3 regions of the Solibacillus sp. R5-41 genome follow, and region 3 is predicted to be linked to each of the others. Evidence: riboswitches for the same ligand, from Rfam matches in the RefSeq annotation. Region 3 holds a riboswitch; each other region holds the start of a gene.

Region 1 (8,086 bases), 1.4 Mb from region 3:
TAAACGAACGCCAAGATTGCCGCAACACCCATAATACTTAAAATTACAAATACTAATAATGTAATATAAGTTGCGATTTGTTGTGACTTTTTAGATTGTGTAATACCCCAGCTAACTAGGAATGACCATAGGCCGTTCGCTAAGTGGAAAGTTGCAGATAAGATACCTACGATGTAGAATCCTAACATGAATGGATTCGCCACGATTTCAGCAATCATATCAAAGTTAACTTCTTCACCAAACGCTTTTTGAACACGAGTTTGGAAAATATGCCATGCAATGAAGATTACAAGGAAAATTCCCGTAAAGCGTTGTAATGCGAACATCCAGTTACGGAATGTGCCGAAGCGTTTCACGTTGTTTGTAGCAGTAAATGCAATATACACACCGTAGAATGCGTGGAACATAAGCGGAATATAGATAATAATCCATTCCATTGCTAACAATAATGAATGTGGAACTAATTCCATCATACCTGTAGCATTATTGTAATTTTCTTCACCGCCCACAGCAGTGAAGTTCAAAGATAAGTGGAACGCCAAGAACAATCCTACTGGAATTACACCTAATAACGAATGTAAGCGGCGCCATAAAAATTCACGATCTTTCGACAAAACTGTTACCCCCCTTAGTACTTGAAATCCGCATCAACAAAGTCACTAATTTGTAAATGTTGTTTATTGACTGCGCATCTCATCATGGTACAATATTATGACATGTCCATTGTACTCTTCACAGATACTAGCGTCAAGGTAACACCGCATATTTCATGCCGTTTTTAAAGACACTTTTACGCTGTTTAGAGTCGCTATTATTCTACTTATAGTTCACTTTTCTAGATTACGGTTTATATTATAAGAAAATTTATGAAAGAGGTTTTTTTCTATGGAAGGGCACAAAATGAAAACGATTCCAACTTTTGGTTACGAAATCGTTCGCGATCATTTACTTACGTCAATTTTAGGAAAACATGAGGCAGATGTCCTTTATTGGGGTGGTAAAGAAGTCGCTCGTCAATTCCCATTGTTTTCAATGGAAGAAGCATCTTCTTTTTTCATAGAAGCGGGTTGGGGACAACTCGCTATAGAGAAGGAATTGAAGGATGAGGCGCATTACATACTCACGACTGAAGACCCTGCATCATTAAACATCGAGCAGCGCTGTTTTCGATTAGAGGCTGGGTTTCTAGCAGAGCAAAAACAAAAAAATATTGGTCATTTAACGGAATGTTACGAGGAAAAAAACGTGAAGCACAATTGTGTTAAATTCATATTAAAATGGGATTTAAAAGAACCAATCCGCTAATTACTTTTCCTTCGAAGAAACTTCAAGCAATGAAATCTAGCTTGAAGTTTTTTCACTTCAATTCACCAGCGATTTAGATGGACATTTTCTGCTGAACGAACATAAACTCATCATGCAATACATTGGCGGCTTGCATCATCGCATCTTGCGGCACGATGACCGACACTTTCACTTCAGATGCACTTAGCATCTTAATGGGAATATGTTCCTTCCCTAACCGCGCAAACACCCGTGCTGCTACTCCTGGACTAAAATTCATGCCCGCTCCGATTATTGATATTTTCGCTAAACCTATTTCGAAATCAGCAAAACGAAAACCTAAAGATGCTTTACTCGCTTCTAATATTCGTAAACTTTCAGCAAATTTTTCCTTAGCAATCGTAAACGAAACGGTTGGTTTGACACCATCCATTACAGACTGCACGATCATGTCCACATTAATATTATTTTCCGCTAAAACACTAAATACTTCTGCAAGTGATGCAGTTTCATAAAAATCATAGCCAATCGTTAATCGAATTACATCCGCTTCATAAGCTACCCCGCACACCATTAAATTATTTTTCATTTTTAGTAACCCCTTTATATTAGCACTCAAAAATAAGATTCGGACCTATTAATCCACGAAAAAAAGCGACCTTCCATGTTCATGGAAAGTCGCCGTCAAGACAAATAATAAAGTTAATTGTTCTTTTTGGATAGCTCTCCAGAACATGCGCTCTGACAATTTTACATTTCTTAAATGCAAAACCAGCAATTTGTGCGAACAATACACAATTCACTTCGGCAGTCTCCCCTTTCGAATGCATTCAACGGAATTGTCCTTCCTCATGCATCGTACTTTTGAACACTGCGCCTCTATCGATTGAAATTATTAAATTAGTCTCACTCTAGCATACTACGACTCGTTTTTCAATGACTGCTCTTGAAAATAGTGATGAATTGTTTCAGCTAGCTTTTTGGGTATGCCCGCTTCAATAAGCTGTAAAACAGTGGCTTCACGTATTCTTTTCACCGACCCAAAATGCTTCATCAGCTGTTGTTTACGCTTCGGACCAATTCCTTCTATGCCGTCTAATATCGAAACTATGGTATTCGCTTGCCGTTGCTGTCTTAAAAACGTAATCGCAAAACGGTGTACCTCGTCTTGAATGCGCTGCAATAAATAAAATGCATCACTCGTTCTCATTAATGGAATTTGCTCCACTGGGTCACCGAACAATAATTGAGACGTATTATGCTTCTCATCCTTCGCTAATCCAGCAATCGGAATATAAAGACCTAACTCATCTTCTATTACTTCACGCGCAACTTCCATATGTCCCTTCCCACCATCAATAACGATTAAATCAGGCAACGGTAAATTTTCTCGTAATACACGTGTGTAACGACGTCGAATGACTTCTTGCATTGCGCCATAATCATCATGTTTCGCCGCTTCCCTCGTTTTATATTTACGGTACTCTTTTTTTAGCGGCTTTCCGTCCACAAAAACAACCATCGCTGAAACGGGGTCCGCACCGTGCATATGACTGTTATCAAATGCTTCAATGCGCATCGGAATAGGAATATTCATTGCTTCACCTAGCGCCTCACACGCACCAATCGTTCGTTCCTCTTGACGCTCAATTAGTTGGAATTTTTCATGGATCGCAATATCTGCATTTTTCGAAGCTAAGTCAACCAATTCCTTTTTTGAACCTTTTTTAGGGATAACAATTTTAACATTCAAAAGCTTTTCTAATAAAACGCCATCCACTTGTGTAGGAATGAAAATTTCCTTTGGAAGCATATGGTTCGGTTCATCATAAAAACGCCCAACAAATGTTAAAAATTCCTCTTCAGGTTCATTGTAAATCGGAAAAATGGATACATCTCGTTCGATTAACTTTCCTTGTCGAACAAAAAACACTTGCACACACATCCAGCCCTTTTCCACGGCATAACCGAATACATCGCGATTACTTAAATCACCCGTCACAATTTTTTGCTTTTGCATAATCTTTTCAATATGAGCAATTAAATCTCGATATTCCTTAGCTCTTTCAAATTCTAATTTTTCAGCAGCATCGAGCATTTTTTGTTCTAAATCTTGCTTTACTTCTTCATAGCCACCATTTAAAAACTTCGCAATTTCATCAATCATTTCACTATATACATTGTTGTCAATTTCTTTCACACATGGTGCTAAACATTGACCTAAATGATAGTAAAGGCACACTTGCTTTGGAATTTTCGCGCATTTTCTTAATGGATACAAGCGATCTAATAATTTTCTCGTCTCATTTGCTGCAAATGAATTCGGATAAGGACCGAAATATTTGGCCTTATCCTTTTTGATCTTGCGTGTCGTTAAAATGCGCGGATATTTTTCATTTGTAATTTTTATATACGGATAGGTTTTATCATCTGTTAGTTTAATATTATATTTCGGATCATGAAGCTTTATTAAATTTAGTTCTAAAATTAATGCTTCTAAGTCGCTTGAAGTCACGATATATTCGAGGTCCACAATTTCACTTACTAGACGGGCAGTCTTCCCATCATGGCTACTTGTAAAATACGAACGTACCCGATTTTTTAATGATTTTGCCTTACCAACATAAATTATCGTCCCTTGGTGATCTTTCATCAAATAACAACCTGGATCACTCGGCAAAATTTCTAATTTCGCCTTAATATTTGCATTCATTCCATCACCTTAAATTTCCGTCGTTTCCCCTTAGTTTACCCTATGTTCAAGTGATTTTAAAAGGCAAGAATCGAAGCTTTATTCGTTTCCACATATGAAAAACAAAAGATTCTATCTCTTTGATATAAGTTTTCTATTAGGGATCCTTATAAAGTGTGCGCTTATTTGGCTGGCTAAGCACATGAGTCACACAGCTTTGTTTCCACAAATCTGTACGACTCATCTCTGTGCTTTGTGTAAGGCCAGCCTTTTTAACGTTTATCCTACTGGAGCTTTCTGAATTTCTTGCGCCGCTACCGTGGGAGGCGGCGTCATCCTAAGTAGATTTTTATCCCAATAGGAAAAAATCCATCGTATTTGCATGAAAATCCACTTGTTTCTAGATCCACCTCGAAACAAGTTAGTTGGAGCATTGCCCGCAGTAAGGGTCCTTACCGAAATGGAAATTAACTCCTCCTTTTTTGGTGAACTTATTAAGATGGATTCTTTTGTTCAATTTTTACAGACTAAAAAAAGTCGTATACCCGCTAGTGGCATACGACTTTTTGAAATGGATTATTTGTTGTCGTTAATGAAATCGATTAACGCTTCTTTTGGCATGAAGCCAGCAGTTTTTGCTTTTAACTCGCCATCAACGAATAATAATAATGATGGAATAGACATGATTTGATATTCAGCTGCTGTTCCTTGGTTATTATCAACATCCACCTTCACGATTTTCACATCGTTACCAATTTCTGCGTCAAGCTCTTCAAGAACTGGAGCGATCATTTTACATGGACCACACCATGCAGCCCAAAAGTCTACTAAAACGACACCATTTGAAATTTCTTGCCCAAAAGTTTGATCTGTACCGTGTACAATTGCCATAATTAAATAGCCTCCTTATCTAACATATATTTGTAGTATAGCATGATTTCCCAATTAGAAAAAAATAATATGCTCGGGGAGGTATATTTTCTTCAAAAATCCCTTGAACATGGAAAAATAACAGCTTCCTCATCGAAAGGTGAGGAAGCTGTCATTATTATGCTCCTACTTTTAACGCTTTAAACTCTTCAATAAGCATTGGAATAACTTCGAATAAATCGCCAACAATTCCATAGTCTGCAATTTTAAAAATATTTGCTTCTGGATCCTTATTAATTGCTACGATTACTTTCGAGTTCGACATTCCTGCAACATGCTGGATTGCACCCGAAATACCCGCTGCGATATAAAGGTCTGGTGTTACGACTTTACCCGTTTGACCAATTTGTAATGAGTAATCACAGTAGTCCGCGTCACATGCACCACGTGATGCACCAACTGCACCACCTAGTAATTTAGCAAGATCATACAATGGACCAAAGCCATCTTCAGACTTCACACCACGACCACCTGCTACAACTACTTTTGCCTCAGATAAATCGACCCCTTCAGTTGATTTACGAACAACTTCTTTAATAATTGTACGTAAATTTGTAATGTCTACCGATAAAGCCGATACATCACCTGCGCGACCTGCTTCTTTTGCAAGCGGCGTGATGTTATTTGGACGAATTGTAGCAAATATAATGCCGTCTTTTACCTTTACTTTTTCGAACGCTTTACCAGAATAGATTGGACGAATGAAAACAACATCCTCTCCAGCGCCTTGAATTTCTGTGACATCTGATACTAAACCAGCTTTTAAGCGAGACGCAATTTTAGGAGATAAATCTTTCCCTAAAGATGTATGACCGAATACAATTGCATCTGGTTTTTCTTGCTCAACTACCGCTAAAACAGCTTGGCTAAACCCATCCGAAGTATATGTTTTTAAATGTGGATGTTCCACCGTTACGACACGATTTGCTCCAAACTCAATTAATTCAGATGCTACCCCAGCAACTGCATCTCCTACTAAAAGACCCACTACCTCGCCACCATTAGCGATTTGTGCACCTGCAGCTATTGCCTCAAATGAAACGTTACGTAAGCTTCCTTCACGAACTTCACCTAACACCAATACTTTCTTTGACATGCATATCCCTCCATTACCATCTTCGTAAATTTAGCCATTAGGCGTTTTTGTTTAACCTTAAAATTCCTTAACCACTTAAATTACTTTTGCCTCATTATGAAGTAAGTTAACTAGCTCTTTTACTTGTGCAGAAAGATCGCCTGCTAATACGCGGCCAGCTACTTTTTGAGGTGGTAAATAAATTTCGATTGTCTCGATTTTCACTTCCACATCATCTTCATCGATATTTAAATCATCTAACTCAAGTTCGGCAAGTGGCTTCTTTTTCGCCTTCATGATTCCCGGTAATGATGGGTAGCGTGGTTCATTTAAACCTTGCTGTGCTGTTACTAATAATGGTAATGATGTTTCTAATATTTCAGAGTCCCCTTCAATATCACGAACGATTTTTGCTGTCGTTCCTTCAATTTCAAGACTTGTAATTGTTGTAACATAATTGATTCCTAATAAGTCTGCTAAACGAGGCCCTACTTGACCAGAACCTCCATCAATGGCAACATTACCAGCTAAAATTAAATCCGCTTCTTTGTCTTTTAAATATTCAGCTAATATGTACGCTGCAGAATATTGATCTAACTCATCTAAATCATCTTCTGTATTAATTAATACGGCTTCATCTGCACCCATTGCTAATGCTGTACGAAGTTGCTTTTCAGCATCCTCACCACCGATTGTTAAAACCGTAACTTTACCGCCTAAAGCATCGCGTTTTTGAATGGCTTCTTCAATCGCATATTCATCGTATGGATTGATGATAAATTCTGCACCATCCTCTTGAATTTTACCGCCAGTAATGACGATCTTTTCTTCTGTGTCAAAAGTACGTTTTACTAATACAAAAATATTCATTATTCAGACCTCCTAAAAGCTTCTATTTTTATTTGCCAGTAAACATTGGTTCACGTTTTTCAATAAATGCTTGAATACCTTCTTTAGCATCTGCTGATACAAAAACTTCACCAAAACTTGTTGCCTCTGCTAGCACACCTTCATAAAAAGATGGCGTTTTAGCGTGATTAAGCATTTGAATCGTTGCTCTTAAAGCAATTGGACTTTTCTTTGCTATTTTCTTTGCCATTTCAAGTGTTTTTGGAAGAAGTTCATCCTCTGTGAAAGCACGATTTGCTAATCCCCATTGAACAGCCTCTGTCCCAGAAATCGGATCGCTTGTAAACATCATTTCAGCTGCTTTTGCAACGCCAACATAACGTGGTAAGCGCTGTGTACCCGCAAAACCTGGAATAAGACCTAATGAAAGCTCAGGTAATCCTAGCTTAGCCGATTCTGTAACAAATCGAATATGGCAGCCCATTGCTAACTCCAACCCGCCACCTAATGCTGCACCATGAATGGCCGCAATAACTGGTTTCGGGAAATTTTCTAATCGTTCAAAAACTTGCTGTCCATTTTGTGCTAGGACAGTAAATTCTTCACCCGTTTGAACGCTCGTAAATTCTTTAATGTCCGCACCAGCAGAGAAAAATCGTCCTTCACCATGCAAAACAATTACACGAACGCCTTCATCTTGCTCAACTGCATCTAAAAAAGCATCTACATCTTTAATTAATCCTTGTGATAACGCATTTGCAGGTGGTCTAGAAATTGTAACAACCGCTACGCCTTCTTCTACTCTCCAACTAAGAAACTCCATTTCCCCACATCCTCTTTTATGCTTTTAGTGCACTCAACAGTAATTGTTGAATTTTTGGAGACTGCTCCAATAAGTCATACCGATAATCCGCCATCACCCAAGTTGTCGAAATTTCATCGATTGTACCGAACACCATTTGTCTGGCTATACGAACATCCATCGTTGCATTAAATTCTCCACTTACCATACCTTCTATCAAAATTTGATCGAGCAATGCTAAGTATTCTTTTAGAATCGAATTAATTTTCAATCGGAGTTCTCTATTCGACTGTCTCAATTCAAGCTGTGTAACTGTCGCTAAATGACGATCGCTCGAAAGGACACTTAAGTGATTATCAATCATCTTGCATAACTTTTCTGAAGGAGTATTTCCACTATTCATTATATCCTGTAAATTATCTACGAATATACTCATTTTTTCCTTAAATACAGA
Region 2 (8,086 bases), 1.7 Mb from region 3:
AACGCGGTTACTGATGTGGAACTTGTGTTGGAAAATGTGGAACAGGAATTACTGCTACTGTATCCGTATGTACAATTTAAACGTGATGTTATAGGACAGAAAAAACTTGCTTCTATTACAGAACAAGCAGCAGGTCAAATTTTTAGAAATATTATGAGTAATGGCATTCGGTATAATGATAAGGAGCAAAAAATACAACTATCTATTCATTATACTGAGCTAGCTATTATGGTCACAATACGAGATAATGGGATAGGTATTTCAGAAAAGCATTTGCCTTTTATTTTTGATCGTTTTTACCGAGTCGATGAAGCACGCTCAAATCACATCGGTGGGACGGGTTTAGGATTAAGTATCTCAAAAATGCTCGCTGAAAAATACCGAATCGAGATCGATGTAAAAAGTTCTGTAAATAATGGGACCTCATTTATACTTAAATTCCCTTTAAAGTAGACGATTTCTAGCGTTTCTAATTTAAATTTCAATAGTTCACGAAAAAATATGCTTAATTTGCTAAAAAGAGTTGTATTTTCTGTGAAGAGTAGTAAGATTGAGATGGAAAAAATGTTCTTCTATATTTCTTATCGCGATTGAATAAAATGAATAGAAGAATGGTAAAATGTTATTTGATTTATTTTGGTTAATTATTGGAACAACCAATAGGCAAAATTTGGAGGTTATTTTCATGTCGAACAATGTATTACCTGCAGGTTCCGTTTGGTCAGCGTTTTCTGGTCCTAACTTAGGTTATGTGATGGAACAGTATGACCTATACTTGCAATCTCCTGAAGAGGTAGAACTACAATTAGTAGAATTATTCCAAGCATATGGTGCACCTGTATTTTCTGATGGTGCAACTGTTGTTACAGGGGACACAACAGGCACTGGTGATTACACGAAAGTTTTAGCTGCAGTAAAATTAGCAGCAGCAATTCGTGAATATGGTCATTTAGCTGCGGATTTATATCCATTAAAAAATCGTACTTTAGAGACTAATCGAATTAAAGAAAGCGTATTCAATTTAACTGATGCAGATTTAGTGGCTATACCAGCAACAGTATTTTTCAAAAATGTTCCAGCGGGTATCGCGAACGGGAAAGATGCGATTGCTTATTTAAAAGCCATTTATACAGATAAAGTAGGCGTAGAATATTCACATTTACAAAATGATGTGGAGCGTGAGTGGATACAATCTAAAATTGAATCAGGCGTATTCAAAAATGCTTTATCATCAGATGAGAAAAAAGCAGTTTTAGAGCGATTAACACGCGTTGAAAACTTTGAGAAATTTATCCATAAAACATTTGTTGGTCAAAAACGTTTCTCTGGTGAAGGTTTAGATACACAAATTATTTTATTAGATGAAATTTTAAAAGGCTCAGAAAACAACGGCGTGAAAAACGCGCGTATTGGTATGGCTCACCGTGGCCGTTTAAATGTATTAACACATATTTTAAACAAACCATATGACATGATGTTCTCTGACTTTGCTCACGTTTCAAACGAATTATTTATGCCTGAAGACGGCAAACTTGAAATTACAAAAGGTTGGACGGGCGACGTAAAATATCACATGGGTGCATCGTATATGCGCGCAACTGGCATGAACGTTAAACTTGCTTACAATCCATCACACTTAGAAGTAGGGAACCCAGTTGTATTAGGTGCGGCTCGTGCTGTTCAGGACGATACAACTGCTCCAGGTACGGCTAAGCATGACGCGTCAAAAGCAGTAGGTATTTTACTTCATGGTGACGCGGCGTTTGCTGGTCAAGGTATCGTAACAGAAGGCTTTAACTTCTCTCAAACAGAAGGCTTCTCTACGGGCGGTACGGTTCACATTATTTCGAACAACATGATTGGTTTCACAACGGAATTATATGATTCACGTTCATCTGTTTATTCATCAGATCCTGCAAAAGGTTATGATATTCCAGTTATCCATGTGAATGCAGATAGCCCAGAGACGGTTGCACAAGTAGGTCGTTTCATCGCGGAATACCGTGCGAAATTCGGAAAAGACATCGTAATTGACTTAATTGGTTACCGCCGTTATGGTCACAACGAAACGGATGATCCGACAGTAACAAACCCAGAAACGTATAAGTTAGTTGCAAAACATGAACCTATTCGTGCGCTATATGGTGCTGAGTTAGCGGCTACAAACGTTGTAACAGCTGAACAAGTGAAAGAGCTTGATACAACGATTTACGCAGAAATGCAAGCAGCGTACGATCACGTGAAATCAATGGCAGAAAAAGATGAGCATATTGCAATCGAAATGCCAGAAGAATTAAAGGTAGAATTCCCAGAAGTCGACACAACAGTTGATTTTGATCGTTTAAACAAAGTAAATGAAGATTTATTAGTGTTTGAAGGTGGATTCCAACCACAAAACAAACTAGGTAAAATTTTAGAAAAACGTCGTGAAGCATTTGCAACGAATAAAATCGATTGGGGTCATGCGGAAACATTAGCTTATGCGACAATTACGCAAGACGCTACACCAGTTCGTTTTACAGGTCAAGATGCACAACGCGGTACGTTCTCTCAACGTCACTTAGTTCTTCATGACAAAAATAATGGTAATGAATATACGCCATTACACCACATAGATGGCGTGAAAGCGTCATTCACAGTTTGCAACTCACCACTTACTGAAGCTGGTGTAGTTGGCTATGAATATGGGTATAACTTAGAAAATGAGAATGTATTATCGATTTGGGAAGCACAATTCGGTGACTTCGCAAACATGGCACAAGTAATGTTCGATAACTTCATTTCAAGTGCACGCGCTAAATGGGGTCAAAAATCAGGCTTTGTTATCCTTTTACCACATGGTTATGAAGGTCAAGGTCCTGAGCACTCATCTAGTCGTATGGAACGTTTCTTACAATTATCAGCTGAAAACAACTGGTTCGTAGCAAACTGTTCAAATGCAGGCAACTACTATCACTTATTACGTCGCCAAGCTGGTCTTTTAGGCACAGAAGGTGTACGTCCATTAGTAGTCGTTTCTCCTAAATCTTTATTACGTCACCCATTAGCAGCAGCTAGTGCGGAACAACTTGCAACTGGTCGCTTCCAAGAAGTGATTGAGCAAGAAGGCTTAGGCAAAAACGTAGCAGCAGTAGAAAAAGTAGTACTTGGTACGGGTAAAGTGATGATTGACTTAGCTGAACGTGTGAAAGATGGCGAAGGTTTCGACCACTTACACATCGTACGTGTTGAGCAAATTTATCCATTCCCGAAACAACAAGTGGCGGATATTATTGCACGCTTCCCGAATGTGAAAGAAATCGTTTGGGTACAAGAAGAGCCGAAAAACCAAGGTTCTTGGATGTATGTACTTGAAACACTTTACGATATGGCTGATGGTAAAAAAGTTAGCTATGTAGGACGTCCTGCAATGAGCTCGACTTCTGAAGGAGACGGCGATTCTCATAAAGCTGCTCAAACTAAATTAATTACAGAAGCATTAGAAAAATAATCGAATCATGAATTTAAAAAGGCTGCTTGTATAGCAAGTAGCCTACCTATACAAATTTGTATAGTGTAATTAAAGGAGGATATTAAAGTGGCTGAAATTAAAGTCCCTGAATTAGCAGAATCAATTACTGAAGGTACAATTGCTCAGTGGGTGAAAAAAGTTGGAGATCGCGTAGAAAAAGGCGAATTCATCGTAGAATTAGAAACAGATAAAGTAAACGCTGAAATCATTTCTGAAGAAGCGGGTGTATTAACTCAAATTTTAGCTCCAGAAGGCGATACAGTTCTTGTAGGTCAAGTAATCGCAGTAGTTGAAGCTGGTGAAGGCGCAGCACCTGCACCTGTAGCACCAGTTCAAGAAGCGGCACCAGCACAAGCGGCTCCAGCTGCTCCAGTTGCAGCACCAGCAGCTCCGGCTCCAATCGTGGAAGAGTCTACTGATCGTGTGATTGCATCTCCAGCAGCACGTAAATTAGCTCGTGAAAAAGGAATTGACTTAGCGGCAATTTCTCCAGTAGATCCACAAGGCCGTGTTCGCGTACAAGACGTTGCAGCTCATGGTACAGCACCAGTAGCTCAAGCGGCAGTTGCAGCAGTAGCAGCAAATGGCCCAATGGTATTCACTCCAGCAGGCGATTCTGATCGTGTAACGGTTGAGAAAATGTCTCGTCGTCGTCAAACAATTGCAAAACGTTTATTAGAAGTTAAACAATCAACTGCAATGTTAACAACATTTAACGAAATCGACATGACAAACATCATGGCATTACGTAAACGTAAACAAGAGCAATTCGTAAAAAATAATGACATCAAATTAGGTTTCATGTCGTTCTTTACGAAAGCTGTTGTTGCAGCACTTAAAAAATATCCTTACGTTAACGCACAAATTAGCGGTGACGAAATTCACTTAAACAACTTCTTTGATATCGGTGTTGCCGTATCTACAGAAGAAGGTTTAGTCGTACCTGTAGTACGTGATGCAAACAGCAAGAACTTCGCAGAGATCGAAAGAAATATTGCTGAATTAGCTGGTAAAGCACGCGACAAAAAATTAGGCTTAAACGACATGGCTGGTGGTTCGTTTACAATCACTAACGGTGGTGTATTCGGTTCATTAATGTCTACACCAATCATGAACGGTACACAAGCTGGTATTTTAGGCATGCACTCAATCGTAAACCGTCCAGTAGCGATTAACGGTGAAGTTCAAATCCGTCCAATGATGTACGTGGCATTATCTTATGACCACCGTATTATCGATGGGAAAGATTCTGTTGGTTTCTTAAAAACAGTTAAGGAAATGATCGAAAATCCAGAAGATTTATTATTAAATTCTTAATTATTTATTAAAAAAAGCGAGCGCACCTCTATATGAGGTATGTGCTCGTTTTTTTGTCCGTGCAAATATCTGAAAAATGCATGTTGACAGAAAATATAGATTTATAGTATTATTTATTCATTCATTAAATAATTTAATAATAACCTCACATTCTTGTGGGGTAGAGGCGCGGTATTTATTAGTTTTTCATGGAGCTTAGAGCATGCATCGAGATGAAAAAGAAGGATCTACCGCCGAAGTTTAAGAAGAGCTCTATCTTTTTATGCTGGGTCTGCAGTGAATAATTGCAGGACTGTCTCGGTTATCCTCGCGGTAATCGAGTTGAGCTATCTCAATATGGGATTGTAGGGGATTTGAGCTATTTTTTATTTAGCGACCTAAAATCTTCTTTTAGGTCGTTTTTTTATGGTTAAAAACATTATCTTAATCTTCTTTGATTGAAGTAGGTTTTCCTGTTAGTAAAATAGCTCAAAAATAAGTAAATAGGAGAGAATGAATATGAAAAAGAATTTAGTATTAGTTTTAACATTAATGGCGATGATGCTTGTATTAGCAGCGTGTGGATCAGACAAGGAAGAAGGAACTACTGAATCAGAGGGATCTACATCAAAAAAGGTGTTAAAAGTTGGAATGGAAGCAGGCTATGCACCATTTAACTGGTCACAAAGCAATGATTCATTTGGCGCGGTAGCCATTTCAGGTTCAAAGGAATTTGCAGCAGGATACGATGTTGAATTCGCAAAACGTATTGCTGAAGGTTTGAATATGGAATTACAAATTGTAAAAACTGACTGGGATGGCTTAGTCCCATCATTACAATCAGGTGCGATCGATTTAGTTATTGCGGGAATGTCACCAACAGATAAACGAAAAGAATCAATTGATTTTACTGAAAACTACTATACAAGTGATTATGTTATCGTTGTGAAAGCAGATGGACCTTATGCAAGTGCAAAATCAATTAATGACTTTGCAGGTGCAAAAGTGACAGGGCAACAAGCAACAACACATTATGATGTTATCGACCAAATGGACGGTGTGAAGAAAGAAGTAGCAGCTACAGACTTCGGTGCAATGCGTGTTCAATTAACTTCAGGTGCGATTGATGCATACGTTTCAGAGCGTCCAGAAGGGATTTCTGCTGAACTAGCAATGAAAAACATTAAATACATCGTACCAGAACCAAACTTCGAAGCGGATCCTTCAACAACTGCCGTTGCAGTAGGATTAAAAAAGGGTTCAAATTTAGCGGAACAAATCAACAAAGTTTTAGCTGAAATTCCAGAAGAAGAGCGTCAAAAATTAATGGAAGACGCCATTGCAAATCAACCAGCAGCACAATAAGAGGTTGCGAATAGAAAGGTTGTCTTGCCGGCAAACGGAAGGCAACCTTTTTCGATTAGTAATATTTTTTATTAGAAAGCTGCTTTCCGTGTAATACATTTACATCAATTACACATTGGCGTAATTGCGTCCAGATTTTGAATTGTGCTTAGGCCTGCACGATGCAGGTCAGTTAGCCGTTGTCGCATGGATGCGACGATGTTAGGCTAACATCCTAATTTTAAATCCCTTCAAAATCTGTGACATCCGCCGGAGGATATATATGTATGAGTAATGACATCAAAGATATTGGAGGAGAGCAAAATGGCATTTTTAGATTCAGTTTGGACGTTGTTCATAACTAACTGGGAAGTATTTTTACGTGGTGCATATACAGCGCTCATCCTAGCAGTTATCGGGACAATTTTCGGTGTCCTTATTGGTTTTTTCATTGGAATTATGCATACGATTCCACAACGTAAAAAATCAGCAAAAACGTATTTACTAAAACTCGTTAATTTCATTTTAACAGCCTATGTTGAAATATTCCGAGGAACACCAATGATGGTACAGGCAATGGTTGTCTTTTATGGTTTATTCTATTTAGGAATTGATATCGATCGTTTTTTAGCAGCAAGCATTGTAATTAGTTTAAATACTGGTGCGTATATGTCGGAATACGTGCGTGGTGGGATTGTATCAGTTGATAAAGGTCAATTTGAAGCAGCGCAAGCCATTGGTATGAATCATTTACAAACAATGATCCATGTTGTATTACCTCAAGTCGCACGCAATATTTTACCAGCAACAGGGAACCAACTTGTTATGAATATTAAAGATTCATCCGTGCTGAGCGTTATTTCAGTAGTGGAGCTATTCTTTACAGCCAACTCTGTAGCAGGAAGTAATTATAAATATATTGAAGCCTTCTTCATTGCGTCTGTACTGTACTTTATAATGACCTTCACAGTGACGCGCTTCTTATTACAATTTGAAAAGAAAATGGACGGGCCAGAATCCTTTAAAGTGGAGTTAATTACGGGAAACAAATTAGAAAAGGAAGGTGAATAATACAATGACAGCAGTGATTGAGATTCAACATTTAAATAAAAAATTCGGTGATCATGAAGTTTTAAAAGATGTCAATTTCCAAGTGAACAAAGGAGAAGTTGTCACGCTAATCGGTTCTTCAGGATCGGGTAAATCAACGCTACTCCGTTGTATTAACTTACTTGAAATGCCAACAGCTGGTGAAATTATTTATAATAATAAAACGATATTAGCGGAAAATCATAACATTGAAAAATACCGCACCCATCTTGGAATGGTATTCCAATCATTCAACTTATTTAATAATTTAAATGTGCTTGGTAACTGTGTTGTCGGCCAACAAAAGGTATTAAAGCGCTCAAAAGAACAAGCAGAAGCAAATGCGTTGAAATACCTAGAGCTAGTCGGGATGAGTGCGTATAAAAACGCAAAGCCACGTCAATTATCAGGGGGGCAAAAGCAGCGTGTTGCGATTGCTCGTGCACTTGCGATGGATCCAGATGTCATGCTCTTTGATGAGCCGACGTCGGCATTAGACCCAGAAATGGTGGGAGAAGTATTAAAAGTCATGCGTATGCTAGCAAGCCAAGGAAATACAATGCTTATTGTGACGCATGAAATGGAATTTGCGAAAGAAGTTTCAGACCGCATTGTTTTTATGGACAAAGGGGTGATCGTAGAAGAGGGCCACCCAAGTGAGGTATTAGTAAACCCTAAAAATGACCGAACGAAAGAGTTTTTAAAACGCACATTAAAATAATATTCAGCACGCTTGTTCCTTCTAGACATAAAAAAAGAGCTTGCAAAATGTTGCAAGCTTATTTTCTAGAGTTCCACTCAGAAACGATAAAAAATATAATAGCAAAAGCAATAGCGATTGCAAAA
Region 3 (8,086 bases):
GATTATCTTGTGAAAAATATTCTGTTAAGTAAATGTTGATATAGAAGGTGCTCATCGTCACAAATGCTATAAACATAATCAGTACATAGGCACTCTTCTTTTTACCAAACATTATATAAATCCGTCTTGTTACTAAATGATAAACGATGGTGTTAATTGAAAATAAAACAACAAATATACAATATTGTTCTAAAATTCCTGGCAGGAAATCATAAGGTAAGGACTTCATCAAATATTGTGAAACGTTGTCTGATATAATACCGATAATCAAAACGAAACATAGATGTATAAGAGTAAGGTATCTTTTAGTTAACCAATAAAAATAAAGAAAGAAACTTATGATTATGAAAATAATTCCTTGCCACTGACCAATCCAAAGGAAAATAAGAGTAGTAGGGCAAATAACCATTAAAACATAAACTAAAATATCCTTATGTTTAATATTTTTTTGTGTTATGAAGGTAATTGCCCAAAATATTAAAACAAACTCAATAATTAAAAATAAAAGCTCCATGTGATACCCCGTCTTAAGTTATTCTTTTGATGCTAGTGTAAAGATTAATGCTAACAGAATACTAGTACCTATGTATAAATAGGTTACTGGAAAAGTTATGTTTAAATCAGCTAAATAATTGACTGCTACAGGAATTACAATCCCGCGCCAAATAAGACAAGCATATAAACTATTGAGGTGTCACTTGTCGTATAAGAAAGAAGATAATATGTATAATTAAAGATGGAACAAAAATTTCCTCATTCAAGGACTGAATAATGTTCTGGATTCAAAAGATTAAATAGGGCAGTTTCTAGTCTATTACTCCAGTATTTCTCCCTCTAAAAATAGTAATTTACAAACAACCTCATATCCCCCAAAAACATTTTCCTAGTACAATTATATCATTATTTTACATATAAGGTTTACTATGTGGATTTTATTATGCTTAATAAGCAAGTATTAAATTGCACATGAGTTGCACGAACACAACAGAGATTCAGTTGAAAGTCTTGAAAACAACTGGGTAAAAAATACAACACCTAAAGAAATAGTCAATATGTACAAGTTTCGCTGAACGATTGAAAATTGTTTATTTCATTTTACATAGACAAACATATATTCTGGTAAAAACCTTTATAAATAGTGAAATTATTTCGTTCGCCAACCCGTTATAGTTAATGAAGGGGGGAAGATGATGAACGAGCAATTGATTATAAAAAAAGTATTAGCAGGCGACAAAAGTGCCTTTGCCGCAATTATTCAAACCTATAAAAATCCACTTTACGCCACGATTTTACGCATGACTTATGATGCACAGCTTGCTCAGGACCTTGTGCAGGAAGCATTTATTAAAATATATGAGCAGCTAGCGCACTATAAAGCAACGGGCTCATTTAAAAGCTGGATGTACCGTGTAGCTATTAATCATTGTTTGGATGAACTACGGAAAAAGCAGTATCAATATAAAAATGAGCCGATTGAGGATGAGCAACTTGTGGAAAAAAATCATCCTGAAGTAGTGTATTTGAAAAGAGAAAGGGAGCGGCAATTAGAACGGTTGCTAAGTCAATTACCCGAGCAGGAACGAATGATTTTATTATTACGCTATAACAATGAATGCAGCTATGAGGAAATTAGTGAGCTGATGCATATATCAGTATCGGATGTTCGCAATAAATTACATCGTTCAAAGAAAAAGATGCGTCAGCAAGTAAAAGAAGGAGGCGATTTTTATGAACTGTCCGAGCGTGGATAAGCTATCGCAATATGTGGATCACTTACTAAATCAAGAGGAACAGCAAGCTATTGCGGAACATCTGAAACAATGTACGAGCTGTCAGCAAATTGTTACGTTATTTGAAGGAGAAGAGCAATTTCTAAAAGAAACGCTTCAAGCACCAACGTTACCAGATGATTTTGAAGCGCAAATTTTAGCGCAAGTAAAGCCATATAAGAAAAAACGAACTATTTGGATGATTAGCTCAGGTGTCGCTGCGGCAGCGGTTTTGTCAGTGGGGATTTTAACAGTAGTCAGTCCAAGCTTTGCGGAATTAATTGCCAGTTTCTTTTCAACTGAGCAGGTGGATTCAGGCTATCATGAGGCAGAAACGCTTGGTTTTGTTGAGCAAGTGAATTATGAAGTAACGGACAACGGGTTAACAGTTCGGGTCGATGAGGTGATGGCAGATACAACACGACTCGCATTCACGTACCAAATTATCGATAAAAATGGCAAGGTAAAGAATCCCTATATTGAGAATTGGCATGAAAAAAATAACATGAAGTTTATGAATAATGCGAATGAGGAATTGCCACAAGAAGATTATGGTTCATGGCACTACAAAGAAGGCGATATCGGCTTTTTTGAATTGAGAACACCGAATGTTACAGAGGACGTTATATTAAAATGGCAAATACGAGACATCAATGGCAAAGAAGGAAATTGGGATATGGAGATTCCGATTCCTATCGAAAAAGCACTGGCCTCTATGACAATATTGAATTTACAAAACGCGACGTATGCACAGCAAAATGTAAGCGTCACATTTGAAAAAGCGCGATTTTCACCATCCGCAATGGAAATAAGCTATACGACTGCATTTACAGAGCCGTTAAAGGAATCAAAACTGTCAGCAAAGGCTTTTACACAACCTGATGTAGATGTCGCGTATATGATTAAAGATGAGAAAGGTGAGCTGCTTGCAACGAATTTCACTTATGGTAGTTATTTTGGTGACGGTAAGGGGGCAATTTCTGCAATTGGTACTACTTCAGAAAACCAACAACAATTTAGTCATAAGGAAATGTTTGTCCCTATAAAAACAGAAAAGCCATCCCTTGTTGTTGCAGGTTTTTTAAATCACGAAACAGTTGAGGAAGCTGTAAAATTCCATCCTTCTGATTTGAAGAATAAGGAGAAAGACAAACCAGCCCTTATATTTAATGGCGAGCCGATAACGGTAAAGTTCATGCAAAAAGTGACGAATACAGGTTTGCGAATGGATTGGCCATTTATACAGCGAGAGCACTATGCGGAAATTATGATTGATTATGATCGTGAAAAAATAAAAGAGGAACTGGATAGCTGGGTTTTAGAGGATTCCAAGGGTGAGTTGTATACCGTTTATAATAGTGGAGGCCGTTTGCTCGTTTACGGGGTGGATTCTTTAGATGAGGAATTTACGCTCCACCTTACGAAAGTTGTGAAATTTAATCCATTGGAAAAACCTTGGCGCATTCCGCTTTATGAATAAAAAGGCATTTAGTAAAACCACATAAAAAAAGACATAGTTTTTATCGAAGGTGAGCTATGTCTTGCTCGTATATATTAACCCGAATTTGAACACTTTAAGTCATGTATGTAAAATACATCTTTACTATGGAAAGGCTTTCATTGAGTTTGTTACAAAAACGCTTCAAAATGAAAGGGGTAGGGGGAATACAACATGAACGAACAAGAACTAAATTCATTTTTAGCTTTATATAAAAAAGAAACGAAACAAACAGATGCATGGCTAGAACGTCGCCTTAATCAAGCGGAAGACCCACAATTTAACTTTACAACAGAGGAATTAACATTTGGTGCGCGTGTTGCTTGGCGCAATAGTAATAAATGCATTGGTCGATTATTTTGGAATAGCTTAACTGTGTTGGACCAGCGTCATTTATTGGATGAGGAAGAGGTTTTTGGAGCGCTACTAGAGCATATTGCCTTTGCTACAAACAACGGAAAAATCCGGCCAGTCATTTCGATTTTTGCACAAAACCGTGTACATATTTGGAATCATCAGCTCATTCGCTATGCAGGCTATGAAACCGCAGATGGTGTAATTGGTGATTCAGATTCATTGGCCTTTACAAAAATATGTGAGGCATTAGGTTGGCGCGGGGCATGTACAAATTTTGATGTGCTGCCACTTGTCATTCAAATAGATGATCACCAACCAACGTTTTTTGAAATTCCGAAAGACTATATAGTCGAAGTACAAATCGAGCATCCACACTATGATTTCTCAAGCTTACAAATGAAATGGTATGCCGTTCCGATTATTTCGAGCATGCGCTTTAATATTGGTGGAATGGACTTTCAAGCAGCGCCGTTTAATGGCTGGTATATGGGAACAGAAATTGGCGCGCGTAATTTAGCTGATGAAGCACGCTATCATTTCTTGCCAAAGGTGGCACAGCAAATGGGGCTAGAAACAACTTCGAATGCATCACTTTGGCAAGATCGAGCACTTGTAGAATTAAATGTCGCGGTGTTACATTCCTATAAGAAATCGGGTGTGAGCATTGTGGATCATCATACCGCAGCACAACAGTTTCAATTGTTTCAACAGCAGGAACAAAAAGAACAGCGCGAAGTAACGGGGAACTGGGTGTGGCTCATTCCACCACTTTCTCCTGCGACAACATCTATTTACCATCAACCGATTCACAATAAAACGAATAAACCAAATTATTTCTACCAGCAGCTTCCTTATAAATAAACAAAAAGTCCCCCTCATCCATGTAAAAGGGATAAGGGGGATACTTTCGTTATTTATTCAAAATGATATCAATTAATTCGTCACGATCAATTAAATAAACATCATTAATGTCGGCCAGTTTTTTTGCCTGTTTTGTAAAATGGCTATTCGTCACAACCCAAGCTTCAGTCGCATTATACATTTTTACAGCACCGATAATTTCCTGCACTGCTTTCACACCAACAGTACTAGAATAGCGCTTTGCCTGTACAGCAATTACCTCTTTGCCATCTTTTAATAGAAGGTCAGCACCGTAATCTCCGCTTGTTGCTGTATAGCTCACTTTAAAGCCTCGGCGTTTAAATAACTCGCCTAAAAAGCGTTCGAAATCCTCTCCGCTCATTACATCGACTTCACGAATACCGGATTTGCGTAGCTTTGCTGTTTTTCGAGATTTCCACCAAATTTTAAAAGCTATTAATAATACAAAGTAAAGAAGAATCCCAATGCCGACACCTTGTAATGTTTTATTAAAATACCAGCCAGCTGCACCCGCCAGGACGATCATGAACAATGTGAAATTAGGCATTCTTTTCTTTCTTTGTCGGTTTCGTTTACGCAACTTCTATGTACTCCTTTAAATTTCAATGTTGTGATGTTTCTTGTAATTAGAGTATACCATAAATGAGTACATACGTTTGCATTAGACGAATTGTTTTTTCGCGCTTATAAAGGAAGCAGTAAATAATAATACGGAAGCGATTAAAAATAATAGAACCGGGATTGTCCAGCTATTCGTTGCATCGTGGACATAGCCAAATAATACAGGACCAATTGCTGCAACTAAATAACCGACAGACTGTGCAAAGCCCGATAAGTCAGCTGCTTCAAAAGCAGTTTCTGTTCGTAATGTGAAAAACATAAGGACAAGACTAAATGACGCTCCTCCTGCAAAACCTAAAAACATCATCCATAAAACGGCCAAGCTTGTCCATTCCATTAACACACCAGTAAACCCGATTATGTAACAAATGGAAAAAAAGAGCACAATCGGACGTTGTGATGAAAGCTTTCCGGCAATAATTGGAACGACAAATGTTAGTGGAATTTGTGCAAGCTGCATGATGGAGCCCATCCAACCAGCAGCTTGTGCATCCATCCCCTGGCTAATAAAGATGTCTGGTAGCCAAGCGCTTGAACAATAAAAAATGAGTGATTGTAAGCCCATCGTTGCTGCAATTGCCCATGCAAGAGGGGATTTCCACATTTTCTTTTTCGGTTTGTTCGAGCTGGCAAAGTTCATTTCTACTTTTCGATCCTTTAATATTGGAAGCCAAAAGAGTAAGGTTAATATTCCTAAAATAAGTGAAAGACCAAGTGCTAGTTGCCATCCAGAAATCGATGCAATTGGATAGCTAAGTCCTGCTGCAAGTCCGGCAGAAATATTCATAGATACAGAATAAATACCTGTTAATAATCCAATATGAAGAGGGAATTTCAGCTTGAAATAACTAGGGATGAGCACGTTTCCAAAAGCGATAGCGACCCCGATTAGTATCGTCCCAAAAATGAGAAGCGAAGTCGAGCCAACAGAACGAAGCGCAACACCCATACATAAAATGATAACCGAATAAAATAGTGTCCATTCCATTCCGAATTTCCTAGCGATACGTGCTGCAAACGGCGATACTGCCGCAAAAGCAAGCAAAGGAATCGTTGTTAAAAATCCAGCAAGGACGTTTGAAATCCCTAGTCCATCTCGTATGAACGAAATGATGGGTCCAACAACCGTTAAAGGCGTTCGAAGTGTTGTCGCAAATAAAATAATGGCCAGTGTAAATAGCCAAATAGATTTATTTGATGATAAATTTTTGTCTGTGTATGTAACTAATTTAGAATTCATTTTTTCACGTCCTTTATTTAAATCAATATTATTATAACAGATGAGATCAGTTGCGCGAATTATCTGAAGAGATAATAAAATTCGAATTGGTTGCTATCAAAAATTTGGTATGCTAGAATTTGAACCGTTATAAAAATTAAATATTACATTACCTCATGTCAAAATGAGGTAGAGGTCGCAAGCATTAAGAGTAGTTTAGTGGAGATTGAGAAAATCTGTGAAGCTAATATGAAAGGAATGATTGCCGAAGTGTCATTTTGATTCTCAAAAAATGATGCTGGGGCTGTCTCCGAAAGGAACAGAACTGTCACATGTTAAAGCATGTGTTGAGCTATCTTTCAAGTTTGTCTGGTGTTAAATAAAGCCGTCACAAAAACTTGTGGCGGCTTTTTATCTTCATTTAACAGAAGAATTCAATCTGTATGGATGATTAGATTTGACCCTATTCAAATGAAATAAAAAGGAGAATTTTTCATGAGTGAAATAAAAACAGATCAACTGGGTAATAAAAATAAATTAAAAAGAAGCCTGAAAAGTCGCCACATAACGATGATTTCTTTAGGTGGTACGATTGGAACAGGGCTCTTTCTAGCTTCTGGTGGTGCAATTGCTCAAGCTGGTCCTGGTGGTGCATTACTTGCCTACGCATTAATCGGCGTGATGGTGTACTTTTTAATGACGAGCTTAGGGGAAATGGCCGCATATATGCCAACATCTGGTTCGTTCAGTACGTATGCAACGAAATTTGTCGATCCGGCGCTAGGTTTCGCATTAGGTTGGAACTACTGGTACAACTGGGCAATTACAATCGCGGCAGAAATCGCAGCCGTATCATTAATTATGAAATACTGGTTTCCAAATAGTTCATCGCTTACATGGACGATATTATTTATTATCGTTGTTCTATCGTTTAACTTACTTTCGGTTAAAGCTTACGGTGAAAGTGAATATTGGTTTGCGATGATTAAAGTAGTAACAGTTATTGTGTTCATTATTGTCAGTTTCCTGATGATTTTCGGGATTTTAGGTGGCAATGATCCGGTAGGCTTTACAAACTTCTTTGTTGGAGATGCACCATTTAACGGTGGATTCCTAGCTATTTTTGGTATTTTCTTAGCTGCAGGTTTCTCATTCCAAGGGACAGAGATGCTCGGTGTAACGGCTGGTGAAACAGATGATCCAGCAAAAAATATTCCAAAGGCAGTACGTTCAGTATTTTGGCGTATCTTACTATTTTATATTTTTGCCATTGGTGCAATTGGATTATTAATTCCTTATACAGATTCACGTTTACTGTCAGAAGACATTGCGACAAGTCCGTTTACATTAGTATTTGAAAATTTAGGCTTTGCATTTGCCGCTTCCGTGATGAATGCAATCATTTTAACAGCGATGCTATCTGCAGGGAACTCTGGTTTATATGCAGCAAGCCGTATGCTATTCCAATTAGCAGTGGATGGAAAAGCACCAAAGTTTTTTGCAAAGGTGAATACGCGCGGAATTCCGGTGTATGCTTTATTGGCGACAATGGCTGTAGGTTGCGTATCATTTTTAGCTTCATTCTTCGGTGATGGTGTCGTTTATATTTGGTTATTAAACGCATCGGGGCTATCCGGATTCATTGCTTGGTTAGGGATTGCAATCAGTCACTACCGCTTCCGTCGTGCATATGTGGCGCAAGGGCATTCACTTAGTGATTTACCATATGTATCGAAGTTT

What was found. Region 3 has a riboswitch for lysine ahead of CSE16_RS01325 (amino acid permease). Riboswitches for the same ligand answer to the same signal wherever they lie in the genome.
Region 1: another riboswitch for lysine. It lies ahead of CSE16_RS15620 (ACT domain-containing protein); the one in region 3 lies ahead of CSE16_RS01325 (amino acid permease).
Region 2: another riboswitch for lysine. It lies ahead of CSE16_RS09315 (transporter substrate-binding domain-containing protein); the one in region 3 lies ahead of CSE16_RS01325 (amino acid permease).

What each region holds. Positions count from the first base shown of each region.
Region 1 covers NZ_CP024123.1:3,159,420-3,167,505, forward strand. Annotated here, with positions in the region: gene CSE16_RS15610 (succinate dehydrogenase cytochrome b558 subunit) at 1-614, opposite strand, end outside; gene CSE16_RS15615 (YslB family protein) at 886-1,305, shown strand; gene CSE16_RS15620 (ACT domain-containing protein) at 1,379-1,873, opposite strand; lysine riboswitch at 1,997-2,174, opposite strand; gene uvrC (excinuclease ABC subunit UvrC) at 2,204-3,997, opposite strand; gene trxA (thioredoxin) at 4,553-4,867, opposite strand; gene CSE16_RS15635 (electron transfer flavoprotein subunit alpha/FixB family protein) at 5,025-6,002, opposite strand; gene CSE16_RS15640 (electron transfer flavoprotein subunit beta/FixA family protein) at 6,078-6,851, opposite strand; gene CSE16_RS15645 (enoyl-CoA hydratase) at 6,880-7,653, opposite strand; gene CSE16_RS15650 (fatty acid metabolism transcriptional regulator FadR) at 7,670-8,086, opposite strand, start outside.
Region 2 covers NZ_CP024123.1:1,938,819-1,946,904, forward strand. Annotated here, with positions in the region: gene CSE16_RS22205 (sensor histidine kinase) at 1-453, shown strand, start outside; gene CSE16_RS09305 (2-oxoglutarate dehydrogenase E1 component) at 686-3,490, shown strand; gene odhB (2-oxoglutarate dehydrogenase complex dihydrolipoyllysine-residue succinyltransferase) at 3,578-4,828, shown strand; lysine riboswitch at 4,982-5,165, shown strand; gene CSE16_RS09315 (transporter substrate-binding domain-containing protein) at 5,327-6,172, shown strand; gene CSE16_RS09320 (amino acid ABC transporter permease) at 6,476-7,222, shown strand; gene CSE16_RS09325 (amino acid ABC transporter ATP-binding protein) at 7,227-7,961, shown strand.
Region 3 covers NZ_CP024123.1:260,979-269,064, forward strand. Annotated here, with positions in the region: gene CSE16_RS01295 (sensor histidine kinase) at 1-514, opposite strand, end outside; gene CSE16_RS01300 (RNA polymerase sigma factor) at 1,191-1,751, shown strand; gene CSE16_RS01305 (DUF4179 domain-containing protein) at 1,729-3,249, shown strand; gene CSE16_RS01310 (nitric oxide synthase oxygenase) at 3,442-4,485, shown strand; gene CSE16_RS01315 (restriction endonuclease) at 4,535-5,086, opposite strand; gene CSE16_RS01320 (CynX/NimT family MFS transporter) at 5,168-6,367, opposite strand; lysine riboswitch at 6,529-6,709, shown strand; gene CSE16_RS01325 (amino acid permease) at 6,842-8,086, shown strand, end outside.